Regions from separate parts of the Streptomyces sp. NPDC050121 genome, predicted to be linked through region 3. Evidence: riboswitches for the same ligand, from Rfam matches in the RefSeq annotation. Region 3 holds a riboswitch; each other region holds the start of a gene.

Region 1 (4,204 bases), on a different contig from region 3:
CGGAGGCGATCGGCGCGGCCACCGTGGGCTGCGCCGCGAGCCACGCCAGCGCGACCGTGGCGACCTGTGTGTCGTGGGCCTGTGCGATCTCGTCCAGGGCGGTGAGCACCTTCCGGCCCCGCTCCGTGTCGAGATGCTTGGCGGCACCGGCGGCGCGGGCGCTCTCCACCGTCGTACCGGGCCGGTACTTGCCGGTGAGGAAGCCGGAGGCCAGCGCGTAGTACGGGACGGCGGCGAGGCCGAAGCGCTCGGCGAGGTCCTGGAGGCCACCCTCGTAGGTGTCACGGGAGACCAGGTTGTAGTGGGGCTGGAGGGCGACGTACCGGGCCAGGCCCTCGCGGTCGGAGAACTCCAGGGACTCCTGGAGGCGTTCGGGGGAGATGTTGGAGGCGGCGATGTGGCGGACCTTGCCGGCCTTCACCAGTCCGTCGAGCGCGCCGACTATCTCCTCGACGGGCACCTCGGTCTTGTCGAAGTGCGTGTAGTAGAGGTCGATGTGGTCGGTGCCGAGGCGGCGCAGGGAGGCGTCGGCGGCGGCCTTGATATTGGCCGCGGTCAGGCCGGGGAACTCGGGGTGCTGGCTGACCTTGGTGGCGATGACCACGTCGTCGCGGTTGCCGCGCTGCTTCACCCAGTTGCCGATGATGGTCTCGGACTCACCGCCCGAGTTGCCCTCGACCCACGCCGAGTAGGAGTCGGCGGTGTCGAGGAAGTTGCCGCCGGCGGCCGCGTAGGCGTCGAGGACGGCGAAGGAGGCCGTCTCGTCGGCGGTCCAGCCGAAGACGTTGCCGCCGAGGGAGAGCGGGAAGACCTCGAGGCCGGAGGAGCCGAGCTTGCGAAGAGAAGTCATGCTTCACATCAACGGGCGCGGGCGGCACACCCATTCCCTGGGCAACACGAAGAACGTGTGAACAGCACACGTGGACGGAGCACGGGAACACCCCCGAGGGGGACCCTCAGGGGTGTTCCCGGGTACTACGGGTCTCACAGGCCTTACGGGTCTTACGGGTCTTACGGGTCTGACAGGTGTTCCCCGGAGGGGCGGCTCAGGGGTTGAGGCCCTTGCTGCGCAGCCAGGCCATCGGGTCGACGCCGTCGGAGTTGCCGTTCGGGTGGACCTCGAGGTGGAGGTGGGGCCCGGTCACGTTGCCCGTCGCGCCCACGCGGCCGATCACGTCACCGGTGCCGACCTTCTGGCCGACACTGACGCTGATCGAGGACTGGTGGCAGAACCAGAGTTCGGTGCCGTCGTCCAGCGTCAGGATGGTGCGGTAGCCGTAGGAACCGGCCCAGCCCGCCTCCGTGACGGTGCCGCTGTGGACGGCCTTGATGAGCGTGCCGGTGGGAGCGGCGAAGTCCAGGCCCGTGTGGTAGCCGGAGGACCACATGGAGCCGGCCTGACCGAAGGTCGAGGTGATCGTGTACGAGGAGGTCGGCAGCGTGTACTGCTTGGCGAGCTCGGCCAGGCGCGCGGCCTCGGCCTTCTCGGCGGCCTCCGCGGCGGCCTTCGCCTTTGCGGCGTCGGCCTTGGCCTTCGCGTCCTTCTCGGCCTTGGCGACGGCGTCGCTCGCGGCCTTGGCCGCGGCGGCCTCGGCGGCGGCCTGGGCCTTGGTCTCGATCTGGGTCTGCTGCGACTCGGCCTGCGCCATGATCCGGCTGCGCAGGGCCTCACCGGCGTCGGAGACGCTCTGGCTGCTGTCGTCGGCGGTGCTCTCGGAGCCGAAGGTCGCCAGGGCCGGCGCGGCGTCCTGGGCGGGCTCGTCGTCGGAGATGAGCGAGCCGACGTTCGGCAGGTCCGGCAGGGAGATGGAGACGGGGGCCTTGCCGGTGTTGGCGCTGGCCATGCCGCCCGCGCTGACGGCGGCTATGACGCCGACGCCGAGGACGGTGGAGCTGCGGGCGAACCCGCCGCCGCGCTGCTTGGCGACGCGGTGCTTGCCGCGTACCGGGCGAATGGACTCCGCGGTGGGGTTCCACTCCTCCCAGGGGCCCTCGTCGGTGCGGTAGTCGCCGTAGCCGAAGGTCTCGGTGGACCGCTGGGCGGGCACGAACGGGGCTTCTGGGGCAGGCCGGTTGGACGCCACGCGGGCGTACTCCTTTCCTTCCGTCGCCTACCGGGTTAGCTGACGGGTTCGGAGCGGGAAGGTCTCCTACGCGCGTATACCTGCCGTGGACTCCGCGAGTTCACGGTGGCTTCCGTGCGATTCACCCCAAGGTGGTGGTTCCCCGGTTCCCTTACGGGATTCGGCACATGCGCACGGAGCCGACTCTTGTGACGGCTGGGACGACCGCGCTGCGTTATCGAACGTTAATAGACCTGGGGGCCGGTTTCCAAGCACTTCTACTTGATCAACAACATTTTCGGCCTGGGACTTTCGCCCCATGACCGGCGAAAAACGGGCGAGTTGACGGAAGAGGCGTCCGAAAAGACGGCGTACGCACAGTAACCAACCGGCCACATGTCCAGGTCACGCACTGAGGGGTCCCTGATGTGCGCTGAAGCATCCCGGATGCGCGCCGAATTGCCCCGGACAACACCGAGGGCCGGAACCCTTTCGGATTCCGGCCCTCGGCCTTCAGTAGCGGGGACAGGATTTGAACCTGCGACCTCTGGGTTATGAGCCCAGCGAGCTACCGAGCTGCTCCACCCCGCGTCGTTGTGACTCCAGTCTACGCTACTTCCGGGGCGTGAAACACCACGGTTTACCGCCGCCCCCGATGCCCCGCCCCCGCCGCCTCATTCCAGGTGCCGGTTCGGGGTCTTCGCCCGCGCCTCGAACTCCGGGAGGACGAGGACGTCGACGCCCGCGGCCGTCAGGAGCCCGGTTCCGTCCGCCTCCGTCACGAAGGTGTCGGGCTCGCGCCAGGCGGTGACCACCCGGCGCACGCCCGCGTCGAGGATGAGGCGGGCGCAGGGGGAGGGGCGGGAGGAGCGACGGGCGCAGGGTTCGAGGCTGCTGTACACGGTGGCCGTGGGCAGCCGCGGGTCGGCGGGGTCGAGCTTCGCGAGGGCCGCCTCCTCGGCGTGCACGACCGGGTCGCCGGCCTCGCGGGAGTGGCCGCGGGCCAGTTCCGTACCGTCGGCGGCCACGATCACCGCGCCGACACTGAAGGCGGTCCGCGACGGCGGACACTGCGCCGCGAGCTCGCAGGCGAGGGCCAGCCAGTGGCGGTCGGCCGCGGCGGGGAGCGGTCCGGCGCCGGGGGCGGTGGGCTGGTAGCGGTTCAGTACGACGTCCTCGATGCGCCGCGTCTCGACCAGGCGCAGCCGTCCGCCCTGGTAGCCGCCCGGCCCGAAGAGGCGGGGCGCGTCCGGGTCGCCCACGAAGAGCGGGGCGACGACGAGCTGGAGTTCGTCGGCGAGGCCCTGCTGGAGCAGCTGGGTGTGCACGGTGCCGCCACCCTCGACCATGAGACGCCGCACACCCCGCACATCGTGCAGGTGTTCGAGGAGGCGGCGCCAGTCCAGTTCGGGGCCGAGCGGGACGACGTCCGCGGCGATCCCGAGGGCGCGGGCGCGCTCGGCGCCCTTGTCCGTCGTACACACGACCTTCTCGTCGCCCGTGTGCCAGAAGTTCGCCGCGGGATCGAGCTCGCCGGAGCCGCTGACCGTGACCTTGAGGGGGTACGGCGGTCGGCCCTCGGCGACGCGGGCGGCGCGCCGCTCCGGGGAGTTCACGAGGAGCCGGGGGTTGTCCGCGCGGATGGTGCCGGCGCCGATGAGGATGGCGTCGACGGAGGCCCGTACCTCGTCGACGCGGTCGAAGTCGGCGGGGCTGGACAGGAGCAGGCGCTCGGGGGTGGTGTCGTCCAGGTAGCCGTCGAGGGAGACGGCGGCGGACAGCAGGACGTACGGGTACGGCATCGACGCGCTCCCCGGTGGCGTGGGTGGAGGTGGGTGAGAGGTGGGTGACGTGGGTTGACGTGGACTCTTGGTTCAAGTTTGAAACAAACTACACTGGTCGCATGACGACTCGCTGGCTCACCCCCGAGGAGCAACGCGCCTGGCGCGCCTACGTCGCCGGGTACCTCCTCGTCGAGGACGCGATCGACCGGCAGCTCCAGCAGGAGGCCGGCATGCCTCACCTGTACTACTCCATCCTCGCCAACCTCTCCGACACACCGGAGCGGCGCCTGCGGATGACCGAGCTCGCGGAGCAGCTGAAGATCACCCGCAGCAGGCTGACGTATGCGGTGACCCGTC
Region 2 (4,204 bases), on a different contig from region 3:
TGGTTCGGGGCGCGCACCGGCGACCACGCCGGGCTCGGTGACTGGCGGCCCAACCCCGACCGCTTCCCGAAGGGGCTCAAGCCGCTCGCCGACTATGTGCACGCCCTCGGTATGCAGTTCGGCATCTGGGTCGAGCCCGAGATGGTCAACCCCGACAGCGAGCTGTACCGGGCGCACCCCGACTGGGTGCAGTTCCAAACGGGACGAAAGCGGACGGAGTTCCGCAATCAGCTAGTACTGAACCTCGCGCGCGAGGACGTCCAGGAGTACCTCTGGGAACAGCTCGACGCCCTCCTGTCCAGCGCCCCCGTCGACTACGTGAAGTGGGACTTCAACCGCTGCTTCACCGACGCCGGTTGGCCGGACGATCCCTACCCGCAGCGCCTCTGGGTGGACCATGTGCGGGCCCTCTACGGCCTGCTGGACCGGTTGCGGGCCGCCCACCCGGGCGTCGCCTTCGAGTCCTGCTCGGGCGGCGGCGGACGCATCGACCTCGGGATCATGAGCCGCACCGACCAGGTGTGGACCTCCGACAACACCGACCCCCTCGACCGGCTCGACATCCAGCACGGCTTCAGTCAGATCCACCCCGCCCGGGTCATGGCCGCCTGGGTCACGGACAGCCCGAATGCCCAGCTCAACGGCCGGGTCAGCTCGCTGCGCTTCCGGTTCGTCAGCGCCATGGCCGGGGTGCTCGGCGTCGGCGGGGACCTCTCCGAATGGAGCGAGGAGGAGCTGGCCGAGGCGCGGGAGTGGGTGAACCTCTACAAGGACATCCGGCCTCTTGTGCAGCACGGCGACCTCTACCGGCTGCGGCCGCCGGCCGGCGGCCTGAGCGCCGTCCAGTACGTGCGTGGCGACGAGGCGGTCGTCCTCGCCTGGCTTCAGGCGCAGCGGTTCGGCGAGCCCGTTCCGGCGCTTCGACTGCGCGGGCTCGACCCGACAGCGCCTTACGAATGCCGCGAAACGGGCGAAGTGCACCGAGGGGCCGTGCTGCTGCACCGTGGGCTGCGGACCGGACTGCGGGGCGACCTTGATGCGACGGTTATCCGACTGCGCCGCATCTGAGGGTTATGTCCGAATTGGGGCCTTAATTCCAACTCGCTGCGGAGTAAGGAAACCTGGGGAAGTCTCACGTGAGCAGCGTCATATTCGTGACCGTACGTCGCGCGTCATGCTCACGTAATTTGCATGCCTTTCAAGGGGGTTTGACGAAAAGCGGGCCTATTGATTGACGGAGCGTGACCGGGAATTCGCACAGCGGATCAAGAGAAATGCGTTGTCCGTGCAACCTCTGCTTGTCCCTGTGCGTCCTGGTCGCTTACGTTCCACACCAATCCGGACGGACGCCTAATCCTGCCGCCGCCCGGTGTCCGCACACTCACCCGTACCCGGCAGGAGCGGGGGACCCACAGGCAGAACCGCCTGTTCCGGTCCCGGAACAGGCTTGGGGTAAAGCCGCGCCTCGGCGCGGCCGGACATCTCCAGTCCGCACCCGACAGCTCACCTCGCAGGCGCCGGAGAGGAATTCGTCATGCCCGCGAAGGGTAAGCACCGCCGTCCCAAGTCCCAGCGCTTCACCCGTTCCATCGCCGTCGTCGGAACCGGCGGCGCCGCGCTCGCCCTTCCGCTCATAGGCGCCACCGGCGCCCACGCCGCCCCCGTGCAATCGGCCTCCCAGTCCGTCGCGCAGACGGTCGCGCAGTCTGTTTCGGAAAAGGCCGTGCAATCCGTTCCGGTGGCGCAGAAGAAGGCCGCCGCCACGGGCACCCGGACCTACACCGTGCGGTCCGGCGACTACCTCTCGAAGATCGCCGACGAGCAGAACGTCAGCGGCGGCTGGCAGAAGCTGTACCAGGACAACCGTGCGGCCATCGGCGGCGACCCGTCGCTGATCCACCCCGGCCTGAAGCTCTCGATCGGCAAGAAGGCCACGACCGGCGGCACCAAGTCGTCGTCGGGTTCGTCCTCTTCGTCCGCCTCGACGAAGTCGCCCACCCAGGCCGCCGAGAAGACCACCAGCACCTCCAGCGGTTACACCCTGCCGGTGGCCGGCGCGACCATCGGAACCGGTTACCACGTGGCCGGCAGCATGTGGTCCAGCGGCTACCACACCGGCGTCGACTTCGTCGTCCCGACCGGCACCTCCCTCAAGGCCGTGGGCGCGGGCACCGTCGTCTCCGCGGGCTGGGGCGGCGCGTACGGCAACCAGGTCGTCATCAAGCTCGCCGACGGCTACTACGCCCAGTACGCTCACCTCTCGCAGCTCTCCGTCTCGGCCGGCCAGACCGTGACCGAGGGCCAGCAGATCGGCCTGTCCGGTGCGACCGGCAACGTGACCGGCCCGCACCTGCACTTCGAGATCCGTACCACGCCGGACTACGGCTCGGACGTGGACCCGGTCGCCTACCTCCGCTCGCACGGTGTCGCCGTCGGCTGACCCCGCCGACGACCGCACGCCACCCGCCTGACCGCGCCTGACCACGCTTGGCGCGCCACACGCCTGACACGCCTGACACGCAGCCGAAGGCCGGACCCCGATCCCCGGGTCCGGCCTTCGGTGTTCCCGCATGCCGGTCCCGCCGACGGGCCTTGCGTGTTCGTGATCGTTTCGTTGCGGTCGGGTGGCAGCCCCTTTCGTCCCCTCGACAGGCGGGTCAGGGTGGGGCCACAGTGATCCCCGTCAGGGAGCAAGCGCTTTCTGCCGTTCTTCGGAGGTCCCGTGTCCGGCGCCGACCGACGCACCGTCATCAACCGGTTCCTGAGCACTGCGGCGGCCGTGGCGCTCCTGGCCGGCGTCGCACCGTCCGCCTCGGCCGCGTCCGGCGGCACGGACCTCGTCCGTCCCGGCGACCGGCGACTCGTCTACGAGGGGCACTGGGGCTGTACCGCCGAGGCCGCGATCACCGTCAACTCCGGTTCCCGGCTGCGGTTCCGGTTCGCGGGCGGCGCCGTCCACGCCCTGTTCGACGTCTCGTCGGTCACCGTGCCCGCACAGGCGTACGTGTCGGTCGACGGAGGCCCGAAAAAGCTGCACGCCGTCGACCGCGCCGATCTCGCGATCACGGCGACCGGGCGGGGCCCGCACACGGTGCAGCTGTCCGTGAAAGACGTCCACTCGCGGGCCGGCCGGTGGACGCCCCCGCTGGAGACCGGAGTCGTCCTGACCGGACTCAAGGGCCGTCTCCTCGGTCAACCTCCCGTCAGAGCACGTGAGTTGGCGTTCTACGGCGACTCGATCACCCAGGGTGTGATGGCGCTCTGTGAGGTCAACACCTCCGACTGCGCCGACGGGACGGCCGCGTACCCGACCCTCGTCGCCGACGCCCTGCACGCCTCGCTCACCCAGGTCGGGTTCGGGCGGCAGGGTGTGCTCCAGACCGGCAACGGGGGAGTGCCGACCGCCGGTGACGCGTCCGGCTGGAACTTCGCGGGCTCCCCGGCGCGCCCGGACCGCGACGCCGACGTGATCGTCGTCAACCAGGGCACCAACGACGCCGCCTACGGCTCGACCGAGCTCCGTGCCGCCTACCACGCCTACCTGGAGCGTCTTCGGTCGGCCGCCCCGCACCCCCGCATCCTCGCCCTGCGTCCCTTCGACGGGTCGCACGCCGCCGACATCGCCGCGGTGGTCGCCGAACTCGCCGATTCCCGCACGGAGTTCGTCGACACGACCGGCTGGCTCTCGGCGGCAGACGGCGACTTCCACGGTGCCGTCCACCCGAGTGCCCAAGGTCACCGCAAGGCGGCCGACCGCCTCGTCGCCCTCATCGGAAACCCCGCGCAGGGTCGCCAGTGAACGCCACCCGCCGCCGAAGAGCCGCCGCCGTCACCGTCGCCCGCCTGCGCACGCTCGCCCAGAACCCCGCGTACCGCGCGGGCCGGGTGCGGCTACCCGCAGTCCACGTACCCCGACCACCACCCCGGCGCCGAGACCCGCCGGGTGCCCAGGCCGTCCCTCACCCACCCCGCCCACTGAAGGAGCCGCTTCCCGTGTCGACCACGCGCAGAGCATTCGGAGCCCTCGCCGCCGGCGCCGCCCTGGCCGCCCTCGCCCCCGCGGGCGCCGCGAGCGCCACACCCCGTCACCGCCGGCTGATCGCCCACGACGACTTCCGCCACGGTCTGCGCAAGTGGGCCGTGGAACTGGAGAAGGGCGGAACCGTCACCGCCTCCCGCGGCGCCCTGGAGGTCGATGTACCCG
Region 3 (4,204 bases):
CCACCCCTACCACCACACGCCGATCGGTTCGATGGCCGACCTGGACGCGGCGACCCTGGAGGACGCGCGCGCGTTCTTCCGGACGTACTACGCGCCCAACAACGCGGTCCTGTCCGTGGTCGGCGACATCGACCCCGAGGAGACCCTCGCCTGGGTCGAGAAGTACTTCGGCTCCATCCCCGGCCACGACGGCAAGCCCGAGCCCCGCGACGGCTCGCTGCCCGACGTCATCGGCGAGCAGTTGCGCGAGATCGTCGAGGAGGAGGTGCCGGCCCGCGCCCTGATGGCCGCCTACCGCCTGCCCGAGGACGGCACGCGCGCGTGCGACGCCGTCGACCTGGCGCTCACCATCCTGGGCGGCGGCGAGTCCTCCCGCCTGTACAACCGGCTCGTGCGCCGCGACCGTACGGCTGTGGCGGCCGGCTTCGGCCTGCTGCGGCTCGCCGGCGCGCCCTCCCTGGGCTGGCTGGACGTGAAGACGTCCGGTGACGTCGAGGTGCCCGTCATCGAGACCGCCATCGACGAGGAGCTCGCCCGGTTCGCCGAGGAGGGCCCCACGGCCGAGGAAATGGAGCGCGCCCAGGCCCAGTTGGAGCGCGAGTGGCTCGACCGGCTCGGCACGGTCGCCGGCCGCGCCGACGAACTGTGCCGCTACGCCGTCCTGTTCGGCGACCCGCAGCTCGCCCTGACCGCCGTCCAGCGGGTGCTGGACGTGACGTCCGAGGAGGTGCAGGAGGTCGCCAAGGCCCGCCTGCGCCCCGACAACCGCGCGGTGCTCGTCTACGAGCCGACCGCCGCCGAAGCCCCCGCCGACCAGGACGAGAACGAGGAGGCGGCCCGGTGACCGAGCTCGCCACGATGGACTTCCACCCCCAGCCCGCGGCGGGCGAGGCCAAGCCGTGGGCGTTCCCGGCGCCCGACCGCGCAGCGCTGGCCAACGGCCTGACCGTGCTGCACTGCCATCGCCCCGGCCAGCAGGTCGTCGCCGTCGAGATCCTCCTCGACGCGCCCCTGGACGCCGAACCGGCCGGCCTCGACGGCGTCGCCACGATCATGGCGCGCGCCTTCTCCGAGGGCACCGACAAGCACTCCGCCGAGGAGTTCGCCGCCGAACTGGAGCGCTGCGGCGCCACCCTGGACGCGCACGCCGACCACCCCGGCGTCCGCCTCAGCCTCGAAGTGCCGGCCTCGCGCCTGCCCAAGGGCCTCGGTCTGCTCGCCGACGCCCTCAGGGCGCCCGCGTTCGCCGACAGCGAGGTCGAGCGTCTCGTCCGCAACCGCCTGGACGAGATCCCGCACGAGCTCGCCAACCCCTCGCGGCGCGCCGCCAAGGAGCTCTCCAGGGAGCTGTTCCCGGCCACCGCGCGCATGTCGCGCCCGCGCCAGGGCACCGTGGAGACGGTCGAGAAGATCGACTCCGCCGCCGTGCGCGCGTTCTACGAGAGGCATGTGCGCCCCGCAACGGCCACCGCCGTGGTCGTCGGCGACCTCACCGGCGTGGACCTGGACGCCCTCCTCGGCGACACCCTGGGCGCCTGGACGGGCTCCTCGGCCCAGCCGCGGCCGGTGCCGCCGGTCACCGCCGACGACACCGGCAGGGTCGTCATCGTGGACCGCCCCGGCGCCGTCCAGACGCAGCTGCTGATCGGCCGGATCGGCGCCGACCGGCACGACCGCGTGTGGCCCGCGCAGGTGCTCGGCACGTACTGCCTCGGCGGCACCCTCACCTCCCGCCTGGACCGCGTCCTGCGCGAGGAGAAGGGCTACACCTACGGTGTTCGCGCCTTCGGGCAGGTCCTGCGGTCCGCGCCGGACGGCTCTGGCGCCGCGATGCTCGCCATCAGCGGCTCCGTGGACACCCCGAACACCGGTCCCGCCCTGGAGGACCTCTGGAAGGTGCTGCGCACCCTCGCCGAGGGCGGCCTGACCGACGCCGAGCGTGACGTCGCCGTGCAGAACCTGGTCGGGGTGGCGCCGCTGAAGTTCGAGACCGCCGCGGCCGTCGCGGGCACGCTGGCCGACCAGGTCGAGCAGCACCTGCCCGACGACTACCAGGCGACGCTGTACCAGCAGCTCGCCGCGACCGGCACCGTGGAGGCCACCGCGGCGGCCGTGAACGCCTTCCCGGTGGACCGGCTGGTGACCGTCCTGGTCGGTGACGCGGCCCGGATCAAGGAGCCGGTGGAGGCCCTCGGCATCGGCGCGGTGAAGGTCGTGTCCGCCGAGTAGGCGGACCGGCGGGCGCGGTGGCCGCGCCAACGGCACGCGCACGCAGGGGCCCTGGCCGACGGAAACGTCATCAGGGCCTCTGCGTGTCCGAATTGAGGCGGAGGTTGCCTGTCTGCCCTGTGGCATGCGCTACAAAAACCGGGATTCGTTTGAGGATTGAAACCCGTCCCGCTTAGCTTCGTCCGGGCTGTTCGTCAGGCAGTGCGCCGCAGCCGCGGCAGCGGACAGTCATCGCCGAGTCCCCGTACGGCGCGAGCCAGGGGAGCCGGGGACCCACGTGAAGTCCCTGGGGTGAATCGGACGCCCGCGCGAGCCGCGAGGGGGTCCGTAGGAGACCTTCCTGCTCCGAACCCGTCAGCTAACCCGGTAGGCGAGAGGGAAGGAAAGGACACCCCCCACTTCATGGCGTTCACCTGCGCCACCGGGAAGCACCGTCGGCCCAGCCGGATGCAGCGCACCACCGCGCGCGCCGCGGGCGTCGCGGCGCTCACCACCACCGGTGTCATGGCCACCGTCGCCTCCGCCCCGGCCTTCGCCGCCGAGCCCACCCCCGAGCAGACCGGGCTGATCCCCGTCGTCACCGCCGGCGAGGCCGTCGCCGACCAGATCGACGACCAGGTCGCCGTGCAGAAGAAGGCCGCCTACGAGCAGGCCGCACGTGAGGCGGCCGCCAAGAAGGCCGTCGAGGAGCGCGAGGCACGCGTGCGTGCCGCCCGTGAGGCCGAGCGCAAGCGGCTCAACGCCTTCGTGCTGCCGATCACGGGTTCCTACGTCTCCACCGGCTACCACGCCAGCAGTTCGCTGTGGTCCTCCGGCAGTCACACCGGCATCGACTTCCACGCCGCGACCGGCACCACGGTGCACGCGGTCGGCCTGGGCACCGTCGTCGAGGCCGGCTGGGGCGGGTCGTACGGCAACCAGGTGGTCATCAAGATGAACGACGGCACGTACACCCAGTACGGGCACCTGTCGTCCATCGGCGTCTCGGTGGGCCAGCAGGTCACTCCCGGCCAGCAGATCGGCCTGTCCGGCGCGACCGGCAACGTCACCGGTCCGCATCTGCACTTCGAGGCCCGCACCACGGCGGAGTACGGCTCGGACATCGACCCGGTCGCCTACCTCCGCCAGCACGGTGTGAACGTCTGACGGCGCACGGCGACAGATCGTCCAGCCCCGGCCCTCCCGGCCGGGGCTTTCGCCGTTTTCGATGCCCTGCTGTCCAAAAAATATCCATGGATTCCGGCCCGCCATCGGAAATTCCCGCTCATTGCAATAGAGTCACGGAACACACGTCAATCGTCGACGTTTCACGGGGATTAAGGCGGAGGTCCGTCATGCGTATTCCGGCGCACTCGGTGTGCACGGCCGTCCGGGACGACATCGTCTCGGGTGTCTACGAGCGCGGCAGCCGCCTCACCGAGGAACTCCTCGCCCGCCGCTACGGCGTTTCCCGCGTCCCCGTCCGGGAGGCGCTGCGCACGCTGGAGGCCGAGGGCTTCGTCGTGACGCGGCGGCACGCGGGCGCGTGCGTCGCGGAGCCGACCGAGCAGGAGGCCGCGGACGTGCTGGAGATGCGCATGCTCCTGGAGCCGCTCGGCGCCGCCCGGGCCGCCCAGCGGCGCACGGAGGCCCATCTGAAGGTGCTGCGCGGCCTCGTCCGGCTGGGCCAGGAGCGGGCCAGGAGGGGCAGCAGCGAGGATCTGCGCTCCCTGGGCGGCTGGTTCCACGAGACGCTCGCCCAGTCCTCCGGAAGCCATGCCCTGACGTCGATGCTCACCCAGCTGCGCCACAAGATCGCCTGGATGTACGCGGTGGAGGCGCCGGCCAACCCGGTGGAGTCCTGGGCCGAGCACGGGGCGATCGTGGACGCGGTGGCGCGCGGCGACCATGAGCGCGCGCGGGCGATCACGGCGCTGCACACCGAGCGCACGACGGCCGCGCACCGACTGCGCTTTTCCGGCGGACCGGAGCGCAT
Region 4 (4,204 bases), on a different contig from region 3:
GATGCCTTCGGTGCCATGTGTGCCTTACCTCCGTCGTCGGCGGCGGCTGGTCATCTCACGCTGAACGCCCCACCCAAGCCGCCATTCTCACCCGAATCGGTGAGGAGTGGTGTTTTCTCGTAGTCCCCATCTGACCAAATCGCCCACCCGAAAACGTCAACCCGAGGGCTCAACTCCGCGTACGCCTGCGGTATGACACGAAAGCAAGGAAAGGCCAACCGACCCGTAGGGGTCCCTCCGGAAGACGACACCTTCCCCTAGGGACACAGGGGTTGGAGGGTGCAGGCGAGGAAGGGTCGCGGGGCTCGCGGTGAGGACGAGTGGTGCGGGGGGGGCGGGGCGAGGGGCGAGCGGTGTGGGGGGTGCGGGGCGAGGGGCGAGGGGTGAGGGGGGCGAGGGGCGTGGGGGCCGGGGTGAGGGGCGAGCGGCGTGGGGGGGGTGCGCGGGGTCTGAGGGGGTGCGGGCCCTGAGGGGGTGCGGGCCCTGAGGGGGTGCGGGCCCTGAGGGGTGCCGGGCCTGAGGGGTGCCGGGCCGAAGCGGAGTGCGGCACCTGAGAGGGGGCCGGGCCGGAGGCGATCGCCGGACCTGCGCGGGTGCCGGACCGGAGGAGGGTGCGGCACCGGAGAGGTCGCCGGATCGCAGGGGGTGCCGAACCGGACGGGGGGTGCTGAACCGGACGGGGGGTGCTGAACCGGACGGGGGGTGCTGAACCGGACGGGGGGTGCCGAACCGGAGGCGATCGCCGGGCCGAAGCGGGGTGCCGGACCGGAACGGGGTACCGGACCGGAACGGCGCCGGACCGCAGGCGGCGTGCCGGGCCGCAGGCGGGTGCTAGCGGCGGGGCGGCGTGCCGGGCCGGAGGTGGGTGCTAGCGGCGGGGCGGAGGGGTCAGCCGGCTCGGTGGACCACCGCGTCGCACAGTTCCATCAGCGCCGCCTTCGCGCCGCACTCCCGCAGTGGCGCGAGCGCGGACCGCGCGTCCTTGGCGTACCGCACGGTGTCCCGGCGGGCCTGCTCCAGCGCGGGGTGCACGCGGAGCGCCTCCAGGGCCTCGGCGAGCCGGGCGTCGTCGCTCAGGTCGGAGTCCAGCAGCTCGCACAGGGCGATGTCCTCGGGCAGCGACAGGCGCGCCGCCCGCTCTCGCAGCCGTAGCACGGGCAGCGTGGGAACGCCCTCACGAAGATCCGTCCCCGGCGTCTTGCCCGACTCGTGCGAGTCGGACGCGATGTCCAGGACGTCGTCGGCCAGCTGGAAGGCGACGCCCAGCCGCTCGCCGTACTGCGTGAGCACGTCGACGACCGTCTCGTCGGCGCCCGACATCATTGCCCCGAACCGGCAGGCCACCGCCACCAGCGAGCCCGTCTTGCCGCCGAGCACGTCGAGGTAGTGCTCGACCGGGTCCCGTCCGTCGGTAGGACCGGCCGTCTCCAGGATCTGCCCGGTGACCAGCCGCTCGAACGCCTCGGCCTGTACCCGCACCGCCTCCGGTCCGAGGTCGGCCAGGATGTGGGAGGCGCGCGCGAAGAGGAAGTCGCCCGTGAGGACGGCGACGGAGTTCCCCCAGCGGGCGTTCGCGCTGGGCACCCCGCGGCGCACGGCGGCCTCGTCCATCACGTCGTCGTGGTACAGCGTAGCCAGGTGAGTCAGCTCCACGACCACGGCCGACGGCACGATGCCCGGCGCGTACGGGTCCCCGAACTGCGACGCGAGCACCACGAGCAGCGGCCGGAACCGCTTCCCGCCCGCCCGCACGAGATGCTGGGCGGCCTCCGTGATGAACGGAACCTCACTCTTGGTGGCCTCGAGCAAGCCTTCCTCGACAGCCGCCAATCCGGCCTGGACATCGGCTTCCAGAGCCTGGTCCCGCACGCTCAGCCCGAACGGCCCGACGACGGTCACGAGGGGTCTCCTGTCTGCTGGTGTCTACTGGCGATTACGCGGTTTGTCGATAGGTCTCTGCCATCACTCAAGTCAGCGTATCCGGTCACGTTTCGATCACCGATAGCCCCCACGGTTACAGGCCAGGCGGTATCGGATCACGCCCGATATGTTCCTGATTCAAATATATGAACTGATATTTGTAGAGTTAGCCGGAAGTAAGGACTTCCGCCCGGCAACGCCATCGACGCCGGAGTCGCCATCTCCACCCCCTCCCCACCGTCACCGACTTGGGATTTAATGCCCGATTCGCCGCACTTGTGGACGCTGGTGACTTGACTCACTCCCCCCGTCGAACCCGCCCAGCCCCGCCCGATCCGACCGTTCACGGATTCTCCACATCTCCAAGCAAGTTGAGGCTTTGCACTCACAAAGGATCAAGCGCCCCATAGGCCACAGACCAAGGTCAATATGGGTGATCTATGAATCTGCTACTTGTTTCGGACATGTGCTCTCGCATACGTTCCCGGCCTGTCGGGCGGAACGCCGAATCCTGCCGCCGCCCGTACACCCACCTAGAACGCACGGCAGGAGCGGGGGAACCAGGTAAGTCGCCGGGCCGGATGTCTCAGACATATCGGTACGGCTCGGGGTGAAGTCGCGCCCGTCAGAACGCGACCGGGCAACTCCTGCCCGAACCCGACAGCTCACCTCGCAGGCGCCGGAGAGGAAATTCGTCATGCCCGCTGCCGCTCAGCCGCGCCGCACCCGTCGTAACCGTCTCGTCCGCACGCTCACCGTCGCCGCCACCGGCGCGGCCGTGCTCGCCCTTCCGCTCCTCGGCGCGACCGGCGCCTCCGCGGCGACCCCGACCGTCGCCACCGCCACCAGCCTCGGGTACGCCAACAACCTCGACGGCTGGATCCGCGCCTCCCTCCACGTCATGGCCCAGCACGGCATCCCGGGGACGTACAACGGCATCTACCGCAACGTCATCCGCGAGTCCTCCGGCAACCCCTACGCCATCAACCTCTGGGACTCCAACGCGGCCGCGGGCATCCCGTCCAAGGGCCTGCTTCAGGTCATCGACCCGACCTTCCGCGCCTATCACGTCGCAGGCACCTCCTGGGACTCCTACGAACCGGTCGCCAACATCACCGCCGCCTGCAACTACGCGGCCGCCCGTTACGGCTCGATCGACAACGTGTTCGGCGCGTACTGACAGATCTCCGTAGGAACCCCAGCCCAGGGGCCTACGGGTCCTACAGGCCCTACAGGCCCTACAGGCCCTACAGGCTCTGCAGGCTCTGCAGGCTCTGCAGGCTCTGCAGGTCTGCAGGTCTGCAGGTCTGCAGGTCTGCAGGTCCTACGCGTCTGTGGGGTTCATTGGCCTGCGGGGTCTACGGGTCTGCGAGGTCCACGGGTCCGCGGGCCCTACGGGAACAGTCTTTCGAGGACGACGGCCACGCCGTCGTCCTCGTTCGACGTCGTCACCTCGTCGGCCACCGCCTTGAGTTCGGGGTGGGCGTTGGCCATCGCGACTCCGCGCGCGGCCCAGTCGAACATCGGGATGTCGTTGGGCATGTCCCCGAAGGCGACGGTGTCCTCGGGCCGCAGGCCCAGGTGTTCGGCGGCCAGGGCCAGGCCCGTCGCCTTGGTGATCCCGCAGGGCTGGAGCTCGACCGTGCCGGGTCCCGACATGGTGACCGTGGCGAGCGAGCCGACCGCCGCGCGGGCCGTCGCCGCCAACTCGTCGTCGGACAGGGTGGGATGGCGCAGCAGCACCTTGCTGATCGGCTCGCACCACAGATCGTCGCGCCGGTCGACACGCAGGGCGGGCAGCGTCGGGTGCGGCATCCGGTAGCCCGGCTCGATGAGCGTCAGCCCGTCCACGCCGTCCTGGTCGACGGCCGCGTACAGCTGCCCCACCTCCGCCTCGATCTTGCCGAGCGCGGTCTCGGCCAGCTCCCGGTCCAGGGTGACCGACCACAGCAGACGGTCCGCGCCGGCGTCGTACAACTGCGCGCCCTGTCCGCACACCGCGAGCCCCCTGCTGTGCAGCCGGTCGAACAGGGGGCGTACGCGGGGCGCGGGGCGTCCTGTGACCACCAGGTGGCGTGCGCCGGCGGCGGCCACCCGCGCGAGCGCGTCGAGGGACCGGTCGGAGAACGTGTCGTCGCCGCGCAGCAGCGTTCCGTCCAGGTCGGTGGCGATGAGGGAGTACGCGGAGTACGGGGTGCGCTCGGCGTATGCGGTGGGTGCGGCCATGATCAGAGAATACGGATGCCGCACCCCCCTGGTTCGACGCGAGCCGGACGACGACCAG

What was found. A riboswitch is a leader RNA that binds a small molecule or an ion and turns the genes downstream of it on or off. The one in region 3 is predicted to bind cyclic di-AMP.
Positions count from the first base shown of each region.
Region 1: linked by a shared signal. The riboswitch ahead of ACIBTS_RS47465 (M23 family metallopeptidase) and the one ahead of ACIBTS_RS28905 (M23 family metallopeptidase) in region 3 are both predicted to bind cyclic di-AMP.
Region 2: linked by a shared signal. The riboswitch ahead of ACIBTS_RS02880 (peptidoglycan DD-metalloendopeptidase family protein) and the one ahead of ACIBTS_RS28905 (M23 family metallopeptidase) in region 3 are both predicted to bind cyclic di-AMP.
Region 4: linked by a shared signal. The riboswitch ahead of ACIBTS_RS29375 (transglycosylase SLT domain-containing protein) and the one ahead of ACIBTS_RS28905 (M23 family metallopeptidase) in region 3 are both predicted to bind cyclic di-AMP.

Region 1 covers NZ_JBITJV010000071.1:12,601-16,804, forward strand. Annotated here, with positions in the region: gene ACIBTS_RS47460 (aldo/keto reductase) at 1-850, opposite strand, end outside; gene ACIBTS_RS47465 (M23 family metallopeptidase) at 1,047-2,084, opposite strand; cyclic di-AMP (ydaO/yuaA leader) riboswitch at 2,092-2,260, opposite strand; tRNA gene ACIBTS_RS47470 (tRNA-Met) at 2,581-2,654, opposite strand; gene ACIBTS_RS47475 (dihydrofolate reductase family protein) at 2,738-3,865, opposite strand; gene ACIBTS_RS47480 (MarR family winged helix-turn-helix transcriptional regulator) at 3,967-4,204, shown strand, end outside.
Region 2 covers NZ_JBITJV010000002.1:102,999-107,202, reverse strand. Annotated here, with positions in the region: gene ACIBTS_RS02885 (alpha-galactosidase) at 1-1,068, shown strand, start outside; cyclic di-AMP (ydaO/yuaA leader) riboswitch at 1,373-1,530, shown strand; gene ACIBTS_RS02880 (peptidoglycan DD-metalloendopeptidase family protein) at 1,535-2,440, shown strand; gene ACIBTS_RS02875 (GDSL-type esterase/lipase family protein) at 2,723-3,799, shown strand; gene ACIBTS_RS02870 (DUF6250 domain-containing protein) at 3,994-4,204, shown strand, end outside.
Region 3 covers NZ_JBITJV010000021.1:126,453-130,656, forward strand. Annotated here, with positions in the region: gene ACIBTS_RS28895 (pitrilysin family protein) at 1-844, shown strand, start outside; gene ACIBTS_RS28900 (M16 family metallopeptidase) at 841-2,229, shown strand; cyclic di-AMP (ydaO/yuaA leader) riboswitch at 2,452-2,617, shown strand; gene ACIBTS_RS28905 (M23 family metallopeptidase) at 2,632-3,375, shown strand; gene ACIBTS_RS28910 (GntR family transcriptional regulator) at 3,564-4,204, shown strand, end outside.
Region 4 covers NZ_JBITJV010000022.1:52,400-56,603, reverse strand. Annotated here, with positions in the region: gene ACIBTS_RS29385 (outer membrane lipoprotein carrier protein LolA) at 1-17, opposite strand, end outside; gene ACIBTS_RS29380 (polyprenyl synthetase family protein) at 889-1,899, opposite strand; cyclic di-AMP (ydaO/yuaA leader) riboswitch at 2,413-2,614, shown strand; gene ACIBTS_RS29375 (transglycosylase SLT domain-containing protein) at 2,618-3,100, shown strand; gene ACIBTS_RS29370 (HAD family hydrolase) at 3,313-4,146, opposite strand.